DNA from 2 places in the Granulosicoccus antarcticus IMCC3135 genome. Region 1 is predicted to be linked to the other one. Evidence: riboswitches for the same ligand, from Rfam matches in the RefSeq annotation. Region 1 holds a riboswitch; the other holds the start of a gene.
The links. Region 1 has a riboswitch for thiamine pyrophosphate ahead of thiB (thiamine ABC transporter substrate binding subunit). Riboswitches for the same ligand answer to the same signal wherever they lie in the genome.
Positions count from the first base shown of each region.

Region 2: linked by a shared signal. The riboswitch ahead of IMCC3135_RS09640 (3-oxoacyl-ACP reductase) and the one ahead of thiB (thiamine ABC transporter substrate binding subunit) in region 1 are both predicted to bind thiamine pyrophosphate.

Region 1 is NZ_CP018632.1:7,315,455-7,320,822, reverse strand. It holds gene IMCC3135_RS31785 (ATP-binding cassette domain-containing protein) at 1-69, opposite strand, end outside; gene thiP (thiamine/thiamine pyrophosphate ABC transporter permease) at 56-1,696, opposite strand; gene thiB (thiamine ABC transporter substrate binding subunit) at 1,700-2,773, opposite strand; TPP riboswitch at 2,802-2,911, opposite strand; gene IMCC3135_RS31770 (lysophospholipid acyltransferase family protein) at 2,996-3,877, opposite strand; gene IMCC3135_RS31765 (rhodanese-like domain-containing protein) at 3,986-4,417, shown strand; gene dtd (D-aminoacyl-tRNA deacylase) at 4,776-5,225, shown strand.
Region 2 is NZ_CP018632.1:2,205,870-2,211,237, forward strand. It holds gene IMCC3135_RS09630 (oxidoreductase) at 1-1,893, shown strand, start outside; gene IMCC3135_RS09635 (sodium:solute symporter family transporter) at 1,942-3,381, opposite strand; TPP riboswitch at 3,478-3,587, opposite strand; TPP riboswitch at 3,668-3,763, shown strand; gene IMCC3135_RS09640 (3-oxoacyl-ACP reductase) at 3,811-4,584, shown strand; gene IMCC3135_RS09645 (LLM class flavin-dependent oxidoreductase) at 4,611-5,368, shown strand, end outside.

The DNA of each region.
Region 1 (5,368 bases):
TGCAAGCGTCAGATCGAATTCCCATTCGCGCTCTGCAAAGGCGATGCCTGTGTGGTCAAGCTGCAGCATGATTGCCTCCTCCCAGTAGTCGTTGGATTATTGCAAACAGGGTCAGGCATAGTAGTAGGAGCAGCCCTGCAGTCACTGCAGCCTCTTCCAGTCGATAGCTTCCCATGCGTTGATAAAGTAGCAAAGGTAGAGTCCGAACACGCTCAGATCCGAACAGGGCGATAGCGCTCAGATCGCCGGCAGAGAGTGTCGTTGCCAGTGCCAGTGATAAGGCCAGTGGTTTGCGTAGTTGTACCCAGTCAATGAAACGCCAGCGATTCAGGCCGTGTATACCCAGAGATTGCAGAAGCCTGTCCTGCTGGCTGGCTGCGCTCATCATGGGGCCATCGAGTATGCGAAGCACGAAGGGCAAGGCCATCAGGCTGTTGATGATGACCACAAGCACCAGGGCGATGGAGAAGACATCGGCAAAGGGACGCAGTAGTAGAAAGAGACCAGTGCCGAGAACCAGGGGTGGTAGCACGAGGATGATGTTGCCAGTCAGTTGCAGCCACTGGCCACGCCGCTCCTGATGGAGTCGAATACGCATGTGACGAGTACTGACCAGCAGGCTCAGGGCAAGGGACACAGAAAGCCCGGCAGCGCATAGTGAAACGATAATGGTATTGCTCATGGCCTGCAGGGTCGAGGCATCGGTTAACACGCTGAGGGTCTTGCCATTGAGCGCAGACAGTGTCAGGGCAAGTAATGGCAGAAAAACGAATGAACTGGCTGTGATGATGACGCCCCAGTGGATGAGGTTCCAGGCAGTGCCTCGCCACAATCCTTGCTTTACCGCGTACACCTGTGACGCGGATTTCTTCTCACGCAGTGGTATGTAGGCATGAAAGTCCATGCTGCTGTTGTGGCGCAGTACTGTACTCAACGCCATTAATGCAAGGCAGATTACCAATTGGATGCTTGCCAGAGCCACTGCTTGAGTAATATCGAATTCGAAACGCAGTGCCTGGTAGATGGCGACTTCGATAGTGGTTGAGCGAGGTCCACCGCCCAGAGTCATGATGATGGCAAAGCTGGTGAAGCACAGAGTAAATATCAGTAGCGCCAATCCGGGCAGTTGATTGCGCAAGCGGTCCCATTCAACAAATCGGAATATGGCCCAGGGGCTCATGCCCAACTGTTTGCACAAACGCCAGTTATCCTCTGGAATGGTCTCCAGGCTGTTTAGAAAAATGCGAGTAGCCAGCGGCATGTTGAAGAATACATGCGCTATCAGAATGCCAGGCAAGCCGTAGAGTCCTACGGGCTGGATTGAGAGAAATGCAAGCAACTCATTTAACCAGCCGCTGCGGCCAAATACCGCAACAATGCCGTAGATCGCTACGATGGTCGGTATGACCAGAGACAGGCTGAACACCGAGATGATCAGAGAGCGGCCTGTAAATGCCGGTTTGTGTGACAAGGCCAACGCGACTGGAATTGCCGTCAACAAGGCCAATAGCGTCGACAGGATTGCCTGAGATACACTGAACCGGACGACGCTTTGCAGGTAGCTATTAGCGAAAATGCTGCGCCATTCAATGCTGCCGGCCTCCAGAAACATGGCGGCCATGGGCAGCAGCGTAAGGCCGGCAATCAGCAGTAATGCAATGGCACCACTTGACCACCAAGGCCAGCGAATAGACATCGGTCAGCCTGCGGTGGATGCCTCCAGCCATTCATTGATCCATTGCTTGCGATTGTCTTTGACTTCCAATGGCGAGAATTGCAGAGTTTTGACAGGCTCGATCAGCTTGTCAAAAGAGGCAGGTAGCTGATCGCCCAGGTCAACTACCGGGTACATGACGTTGCCCAGCGGAATGCTTGTCTGTGCCTCTTTACTGGTCAGGTAGCTCAGAAATTCACGACCCAGCTCAAGGTTTTCAGATCGTTTGAGCAAGGCGGCGACTTCTATTTGAAGGTAATGGCCGTCGCTGAATGAGGCAGCCTGGTAGCGTTCCGTCTTGTCTATTTCCATGTGATAGCCGGGCGAGGTGCTGTAGCTGAGCACCATAGGGGCTTCGCCATTGAGAAAGAGGGAGAAGTAGGACTCACTCCAGCCTTTGGTGACCGTCAGAATGCGTGGTTGCAGCGCTTGCCATTTTTCAGCAGCCTTGTCGCCGTAGACAGATTTCATCCACATCAGCAGACCCAGGCCCGGTGTGCTGGTGCGAGGGTCCTGAATGATGATCTTGACCTCATCCGGTGCGTTGATCAGTTCTTCAAAGCTGGTAGGTGGTGTTGCCAGTGCTTCGGTGTCGTAGACGAAGGCGAAATAGCCATAGTCGAACGGGACGAAAATATCGGACTCCCATTTGACGGGTAATGTGAGTGAACTGGTGTCCACCTCAGAGTCGGCCAGTAGCCCGCTGTCTTCTGCGATAGCCATCAGGTTGGTATCCAGGCCGAGAACGACATCGGCACGACTTGAATCGCCTTCCAGTTGCACTCGATTAAGAATGCCTGCCGAGCTATCCAGCGCCACAAAATCGATGGAGCAGTCACCGCATTGTTCTTCGAATCCTGCTTTGATGGCTGGGCCAGGACCCCATTCAGAGGTGAAGGATTCGTAGGTGTAGACGGTCAAGGTGCGTTCGGCTGCCGTGGCACTGGTTGGCAGAGTCATCATGCCGATACAGCTTGCAGCCAGCATTGATGCGAGCGCGGTACGCGAGAAGGCGAATGGATTGGAAAAAGTCGCAGAAAGCAGGCTTGTCATAATCATCGTTGAATCTGTGAATGATGACCTGACGAAGGCACTGCAACTCAATCCCTACGCCGGTGCTAGCCGGTTCAGGTTCTGCGGGTTGTGCCGGCTTTAATCTGCCGGACTCTCAGCCTTGCGGCACCCCGTTGAGTCATCATGGTTATGGCGACAGTGTTGTCGCGGGTGCAAGTGTGCGGCATGTTCGATCTGCTTGCAAGAGGGCGGACTGCGTGTGTTGTTTTAGCGATAGGGGCTGCGCGCGCCATCCTCAGGGGTATTGAAGCGCTTGTAGCTCCACAGATATTGCGCAGGACAGAGCTCAATGCAGCGTTCGACGCCCCGGTTCAGGGCTATCGTGGCTTCATCGATATCACGGCTGGCGACAGCCTTGTCAGCCGGAATGATGTGAAAAATCCAGCCCTTGCCGCGCGGCAACCTCTCTACGACACAGAAAAGCACCACAGCGCCACTGCGATTGGCTAGCCGTGACAGCAAAGTCATGGTCAGTGTTCGCTTGTTGAAAAAGGGGGCGAAGTGTCCGTTGTTTCGGTCTGGTTCCTGGTCGGGAAGAATTCCTACCAGTCCTCCCGCCTTCAGAATTTTCAGGCCTTGCTTGATGCCTGAGACATCGAGAGTCGCCGGTTGGCCTCGCAGGTGAGCTCGCCAACGCAGCAGAACCTTGTCCATACCTGCTTGACGGGGTTTTCTGTAGAAATAGGTGAACGGCTCCTGGCGGGACAGTGGCAAGGAGCACAGTTCCCAATTTCCCAGGTGTGGGGACACCATGAGGCAGCCTTTGCCGGATTGCTGCGCTTCATCCAGCCAGTTCTGGCCTCGTATTTCGACGATTTTTTCGTCACTCTGTTCGATAGGGCGATGCCAGATCCAAGCGCTTTCAGTTAACTGACGGCCGGTCTCGATCAGGCTGTTACGCACCAGTTCGCGGCGCTCGTGTTCGGGCAGTTGCGAGTAGCACAGGTCGATGTTTATCTCGGTTATTCTTCGCAGTTTGCCGTTTAGTCGCCAGGCAAGGCGGCCAAGTGTCGCTCCCAGCGACTGGTTGGCATGGAAGGGTAGCCAGCTGAGCGCCCGGCTCAAGGTGCGGATGAGCAGTACGGACATCTGAGAAACCTGTGTGAGACGAAGCAATAGTTTAGCTGGTGCAAATGAGGGTGACTTGTCGTTAGAATCTGGTTCGACTAGTGAATCCATTGTTTAACGGAGTACTGCATGAGCGACAGCGCTGTGGCGATTGAGTCCATTTCACCAACCGATGCCTGGGCAATCATGCAATCGGAGCCTGGAGTGACTCTGATTGATGTTCGCTCGGATATGGAATTTCTGATGATCGGACATCCGCGGGGCGCGGTCAATGTTCCGTGGATTGATGCACCTGACTGGGTCGTCAACGTCAACTTCGTTGCGAATGTCAGAAAAGCCTTATTGGGGCGGGTGTCTGCAAAAGGGCGCCGTTCTTCACCGGTTTTCCTTATTTGCAGGAGCGGCAACCGTTCTCTGGATGCCGCAGAGGCTCTGGCTAGTGATGGCCTGAGTGATATCAGCGTCATTGAAGGAGGCTTTGAAGGGCCGCTGGATGACGCTCATCACCGCAATACGGTGGCTGGCTGGCGTTTCGAGGACTTGCCATGGGAGCAATGCTAGGCGGTAGGTCTGGCTGGGAGTGAAGGGTCGCCTGACAGGGCATTGGGGGAGCATAGGATGCTCAACCACCAAAAACCCGGCCATCCGTTGGCCGGGCTGAGCCATCCATTGGCCCCTCAGGTTGACGTGGTCATCAAAACTGCAGCTCATCATGAGCTGAACTTCCTTGTTTACTTGTATCGTCCGTGTGACATCCTTGTTTGTGGTAGTTCCCTGACCACACGGCATATTATCGGCATATCGAGGATGAACTGCCATCGGAAATTCCTCGTATTTGCGTAGGAAATGACTGATTTTGTTGTAGGAATTTTCCTACTTTCACTAAAATATGCATTATGTTGCTTTTATTTGATCTTTTATGATTGCATTGATACAGCGCGTAACCGAAGCCTCCGTGACTATCGAAGGTCAAATCAGCGCCTATATAGGTGCCGGTATGTTGACGCTTATCGGCATCGAGAAATCAGACACCCATAAAAATGTCGCGGAGCTGGCAGAGAGAATTCTCAGCTATCGACTGTTCTCCGACGAGCAGGGGAAGATGAATCTGGACGTGCGTGCGTCGGGTGGAGGCGTGCTTTTGGTGCCCCAGTTCACCTTGGTAGCAGACACCCATAAAGGTCGCCGTCCCGGATTTTCCTCCGCGGCGCCTCCTGCACAGGCCTGTGAGCTGTTTTCGGCTCTTGTTTCAGTGGTCTCTACCGAGAGCCTTCCCGTGGGGCAAGGCACGTTCGGCGCAGATATGAAAGTCAGCCTCGTTAACGACGGTCCCGTGACTTTCTGGTTGCAAACTCGGCAGTCTGATTAGGTTTCTACTGAAGTAGTCTTTCAAGTTTCTGATAAATATATGATTTCACACTAATTCCAAGCAAGCATGAGATGCATGGGGAAGTTGCAAGAGCCTGGCTTTGGTGATTTGAAGTCTTCGGTGGCACTTCAAATCTTTATGGG
Region 2 (5,368 bases), 2.7 Mb from region 1:
ATACTCTCGACAGGCCATGATACGACGCTGCCCACTGATGGCACGGTCAACGATGCATTGCTTGCCTATCACGAGGCCCGAGCGAAGGGCGGGGTGGGATTAATCGTCAGCCAGGTCACCGGGGTGCACGAGACTGCCCGCTATACCTCGCACAGCTTGATGGGGGTGGACGATGGCTGTATTCCGGGTTTTAGAAGACTGGCTGATACGGTGCATGCACACGGTACCAAGCTGTTTGTACAGCTGTTCCATCCGGGGCGCGAGATCATGGAATCGCTTGATGGTTCGGCACCGGTTGCCTATGCACCCTCGGTCTCACCCAGTGAGCGGTTCCATGTCATACCACGTGCTCTGTCACGGATCATGATTGCCGATATTGTTGCAGGTTATGGTGCGACAGCTGCGCGAGTTCGAAAGGCGGGCGTGGATGGCGTCGAGATCGTTGCCAGTCATGGGTATCTGCCAGCTCAATTTCTTAACCCGAACGTTAACCGACGTGATGATGAGTATGGAGGGGCAGTCGATAGGCGCCTGCGTTTTTTGCGTGAGGTGATAGCGGCTGTGCGCAGTGCAACCGGACCAGACTTTGTGGTGGGTATGCGTATATCGGGTGACGAGAAGGATCCGGATGGGCTGACAGAAGAAACTTCGCTTGATGTGATCGTCAAGCTTGCCGAGGAGCTGGATTACGTCAACGTGATTGCAGGTACCTCGGCCTCACTGGGAGGGGCCACGCATATCGTGCCACCCATGGCAGTGGCCAATGCCTATCTTGCGCCATTTGCAGAGGCTGTGAAGCAGCGCGTCAGCATTCCTGTCATGGTGGCGGGACGGATCAATCAGCCACAAGAAGCTGAGGCGATAATTGCATCGGGCCAGGCGGACATGTGTGGCATGACACGAGCATTGATCTGCGACCCGCAGATGCCTGTCAAGGCGCAGACCGATCGATCGGATGATATTCGTGCCTGTATCGGCTGTAACCAGGCTTGCATTGGGCACTTTCACAAAGGCTACCCCATCTCCTGTATCCAATATCCAGAATCGGGACGAGAGCGTCACTATGGCACCTTGTTGCCAGCCCGTGTGCGCAAGAAGGTCATGGTGGTGGGTGGCGGACCCGGTGGTATGAAGGCGGCAGCCGTGGCAGCACAGCGTGGTCATGCAGTGACATTATATGAGGCCTCATCCAGGCTGGGTGGGCAGGCACTGCTTGCGCAGCTATTGCCAGGGCGTAGTGAATTTGGGGGCATCGTGACCAATCTGTCACGCGAACTGGAATTGGCGGGTGTCACTGTGGTGCGGGGAGCCTCTGTAGACAGAGCCTTGATCGACGCTGAATGTCCTGATGTGGTGATTCTTGCGACTGGTGCAAAACCACGTTGGCCACAGAGCGCAGAAATATCTGAAGATGCGCCGGTTGTCGATGCCTGGCAAGTGCTTCAGGGGCAGGCAAATGTGGGCTCACGGGTCGTCATCGCCGATTGGCGTTGTGATTGGGTTGGTGTGGGGATTGCCGAGTTGCTGGCAGAAGGCGGGCGGCACGTTCGACTGGCCGTCAACGGGCTGCATGCAGGCGAATTGTTGCCGGGTTATGTCCGTGATATGGCGGTGGCAAGACTGCACCGGCTGGGGGTCGAGATCATTCCCTATGCGCGGCTGTTCGGGTGCGATTCACAGACGGTCTATCTGCAACACACATCGAGTGAAGAGCCCATCATTATTGATGATGTTGACACCCTGGTGCTTGCCCAGGGGCAAATATCGGAGTGCACGCTTCTGGATGAGCTGGAGAGTGCAGACATCGCGCTGGTGGCCATCGGAGACTGTGTTGCAGCGCGAACGGCAGAGGAGGCAGTGCTCGAAGGTCTCAAGGCGGCATGGACGTTGTAATCTGAGAACAGGTGCGTTGTATGGGGTATTGCGCAGACATCCGGTATCCTAACCCTCAATTTTTCGCACTTGCTGCGCCAGAAGTGAGAAGTCAAAGAGTTTTCCCTGAGGTAGGAGCAGCAGTAAAAGCGATACGGCGACCGGTACCAGCGAGGCCAGCAGGAAGGACTCAAGCAGGTTCGTAATGGGCGCTCCCGGTAATGGAAATACCACAAGTCCGGCCACCAGACCTGCGAAGGTGCTGATCGCAGCATTGTAGCTCTGATAGCGGGCGTTGTAGAAGCCGAAAAATACCGGGAAGGCGGCCGCGCAGCACAACAGGTCTGCCAGCAGAAACAGGTACAGTACGCTGTAACCCTGGGCGGCGACAAACAACACTGGGATCGACAGCAGAACGATCAGCCAGCGCGACAAGGACAACAGATCATGGTTTCTCAGTCGCGGCAACAGGCGGTGCAGGTCCACCACCATGATACTAGTGAGCCCACTGATGGTGGAGTCGGCACTGCTCATGATCAGCGCTAGCCCGAATGGCAGCAAGCCGATGGCAAACCATAGTGGTACATCGCTCAGTAGTACGCTGAAGAGGGCTACGGAGCCGTCGCCCGGCAAGTCCAGCCCTACAAATGCCAGTCCAAACAGACCCATGATGAAAATGATGGGAAAACTGAAAAGACCACTGAGGATAAAGCCATTACGGATGACCTTGTTATCGCGGGCGGCAAATATACGTTGCCAGGTGCCTTGATAGAAGAGCCCGGTCAGAACGACCGCAATAAAGAACGTCAGCCCGGATTTCAGGCCGTTGATATCCAACGGGTTCAGCAGGTGCGGCGCTTTTTCCTGCAAGCCCTGGATTGCCGGTGCGAGACCGCCGGCGGCTTGCCAGCCAAAACCGATCAGCAATGCCAGAAATGGCAAAATAACCAGCATCTGTATACGGTCGGTAAAGATGGTCACACGCAACCCGCCGTAGAGGGTGTAAAGCAAGGTGGCAGCCATGACGATGCTGGCAGTCAGCCATAATGGTACCGGTGCGAGCAGGGAGACCATTTTTGCAATGGCTGTCAAACCTGCAGTCAGACTGATGCAAAGATAGAAAATCATGATGGCGAGCACAAAGCTGTACATCACGCGGCCATAGCGGCCCAGAACAAACTCGGTGAGTGTGTGGCCTTCTGGCATCAGCGTCCGGATGCGACTGCCCAGAGGAATCATGATCAGGCGCGGAGCCAGAGCACCCAGTGCGTAGCCGATTATGGCACCGATACCGCCCCAGGTAGCAGCCTGAGCCGGACCAAACAATATCCAGGTACCCATGGTGGTGGCCAGCAGTGTCAACAGGGTTGCGGAACTGCTCTGGCTGTTTCGGGCAACCAGAAAATCGTCCAGTTTGTCTTTTTTGCGACGAGCGTAGAGCAGACCGGGGATGGCGAACAGAGCGGCGAATATAATCAGCCAGACAAGGGCTGTATAGATACTGAACATCGTTGTCTTCCTTGCCGTCACCGGCGCTAACGTTATCGCCAAAGATGGCGGGTCACTGGAATGACAGCGAGAAAGGAAGGGGCACGAAACCAAGCGTAGAGCAGGCATTTCCTTCCCTTCGCCGGCATTATCCGGATCAGGTTCAAAGGGTTACCGCACAAAGTGCGGTGTCTCAGCCGTTTTCTACGGCACCCCCAGGAGTGAGCACAGAGTAGGAAATAAAAACGTGATTGTCAATTGCTGTTATCAGGCCTTGTATTTTTCGACATTCGTTGTGCTATGGTCTTGGCTCGACACGGGGTGTCCTGCTTGCAGGGCTGAGAAAAAACCCGTTGAACCTGATCCAGCTCATACTGGCGAAGGGATGTCAGTAGCCGGCCCATAACCGCGTCTGCCCATTCATGCCTTTGCCTCACTTCTGAGGTTTTCATGCAACAATCTTTCCGTCTCGACCAACAACTGGTTCTGGTTACCGGTGGTGCCCGTGGCTTGGGTGAACACCTGGTACGTGCTTTTCTGCGTGAAGGGGCCACAGTTGTCATAAATTATTTTAATAGCGCCGAAGCAGCCAACAAGCTGGTCAACGTAGCGCCAGAGCGCGCACTGGCAGTGCAGGCCGATGTGACTGACCGTGCGGCAGTGCAAGCGATGTTCGATCAGGCACGTCAGCACTTCGGACGTCCGGTGACAACCGTGATCAATAATGCTCTGCCGGAATTTTCATTCAACGGTGATGCACGCCCAAACGTTGAGCAGTTGAGCTGGGACGATCTGAATCAGCAATTCATGGGAGTGGTTGGAGGGGCGCTGAACACGACTCAGGCTGCACTGGCGGGTATGCGTGAGGTGGGGTTTGGCCGTATTGTGAATGTTGGGACCAATCTGTTCCAGAATCCGGTGGTGCCGTACCATGATTATACGGCTGGCAAGGCTGCATTGTTGTCACTGACGCGCACACTGTCGCAAGATCTGGGTCCCGATAACATCACGGTAAACATGGTATCCGGGGGGCTGTTGCGTACCACCGATGCCTCTGCCGCAACGCCCGATGAGGTGTTTGATTTCATTGCCGCCAGCACGCCTCTGCGGCGGGTAACCACACCTGCAGAATTTGCCGATGCCACTTTGTTTTTTGCTTCGACCTGGGCGCGTTCAGTGACCGGACAAAATCTGGTGGTTGACGGCGGCCTGGTTAAAAACTGATGGGGGCCATCGGGGTGAATAGTCGCATGATGCACTTGAACCTGTTTTTAATGGGGTGCGGGCATCATCGAGCCGCCTGGCGACATCCACAGTCGTCAGTGGAACAATTGGGCGATATTCGCTATTACGAGCGCCTGGCGCAATTGGCAGAACGCGGCAAACTGGACGCCGTCTTCTTCGCCGACAGCGGTGCCGCAGGTAATGTATCGGATGGCAGTTGGTGGTATCTGGAGCCGCTCACCGCTATCGCTGCCATGAGTCGGGCAACACAGCACATCGGATTTATCAGCACCGTCTCCAGTACCTTTTACACACCATTCCATGCCGCTCGTCTACTGGCATCACTGGATCACATCTCCAGTGGTCGTATCGGCTGGAATGTAGTCACCTCCATGTTTGATGTGGAGGCACGCAACCACGGTTATGAGAGCATGCCAGATCATGCCGAACGTTATCGGCGTGCTGAAGAGTTTGTGCAGGCCGTGCTGGGGTTGTGGGATTCCTGGGATGACGATGCTTTGTTGTTTGATCGTCAGGGCCATTATGCAGACCCGGACAAGGTACGATCGATCAATCATCACGGCGAGTTCTTCCAGGTAGATGGTCCACTGAATGTGCCACGTCCGGTACAAGGACACCCGGTACTGTTTCAGGCCGGCTCCTCAGAGCAGGGCCGGGAGCTGGCGACCCGGTATGCTGAGGCAATTTACGCCGTGGCCTACGATTTGCCGGCAGCACAAGATTATTATCGGGATATCAAGCAGCGAGTGAGCGCTGCCGGTCG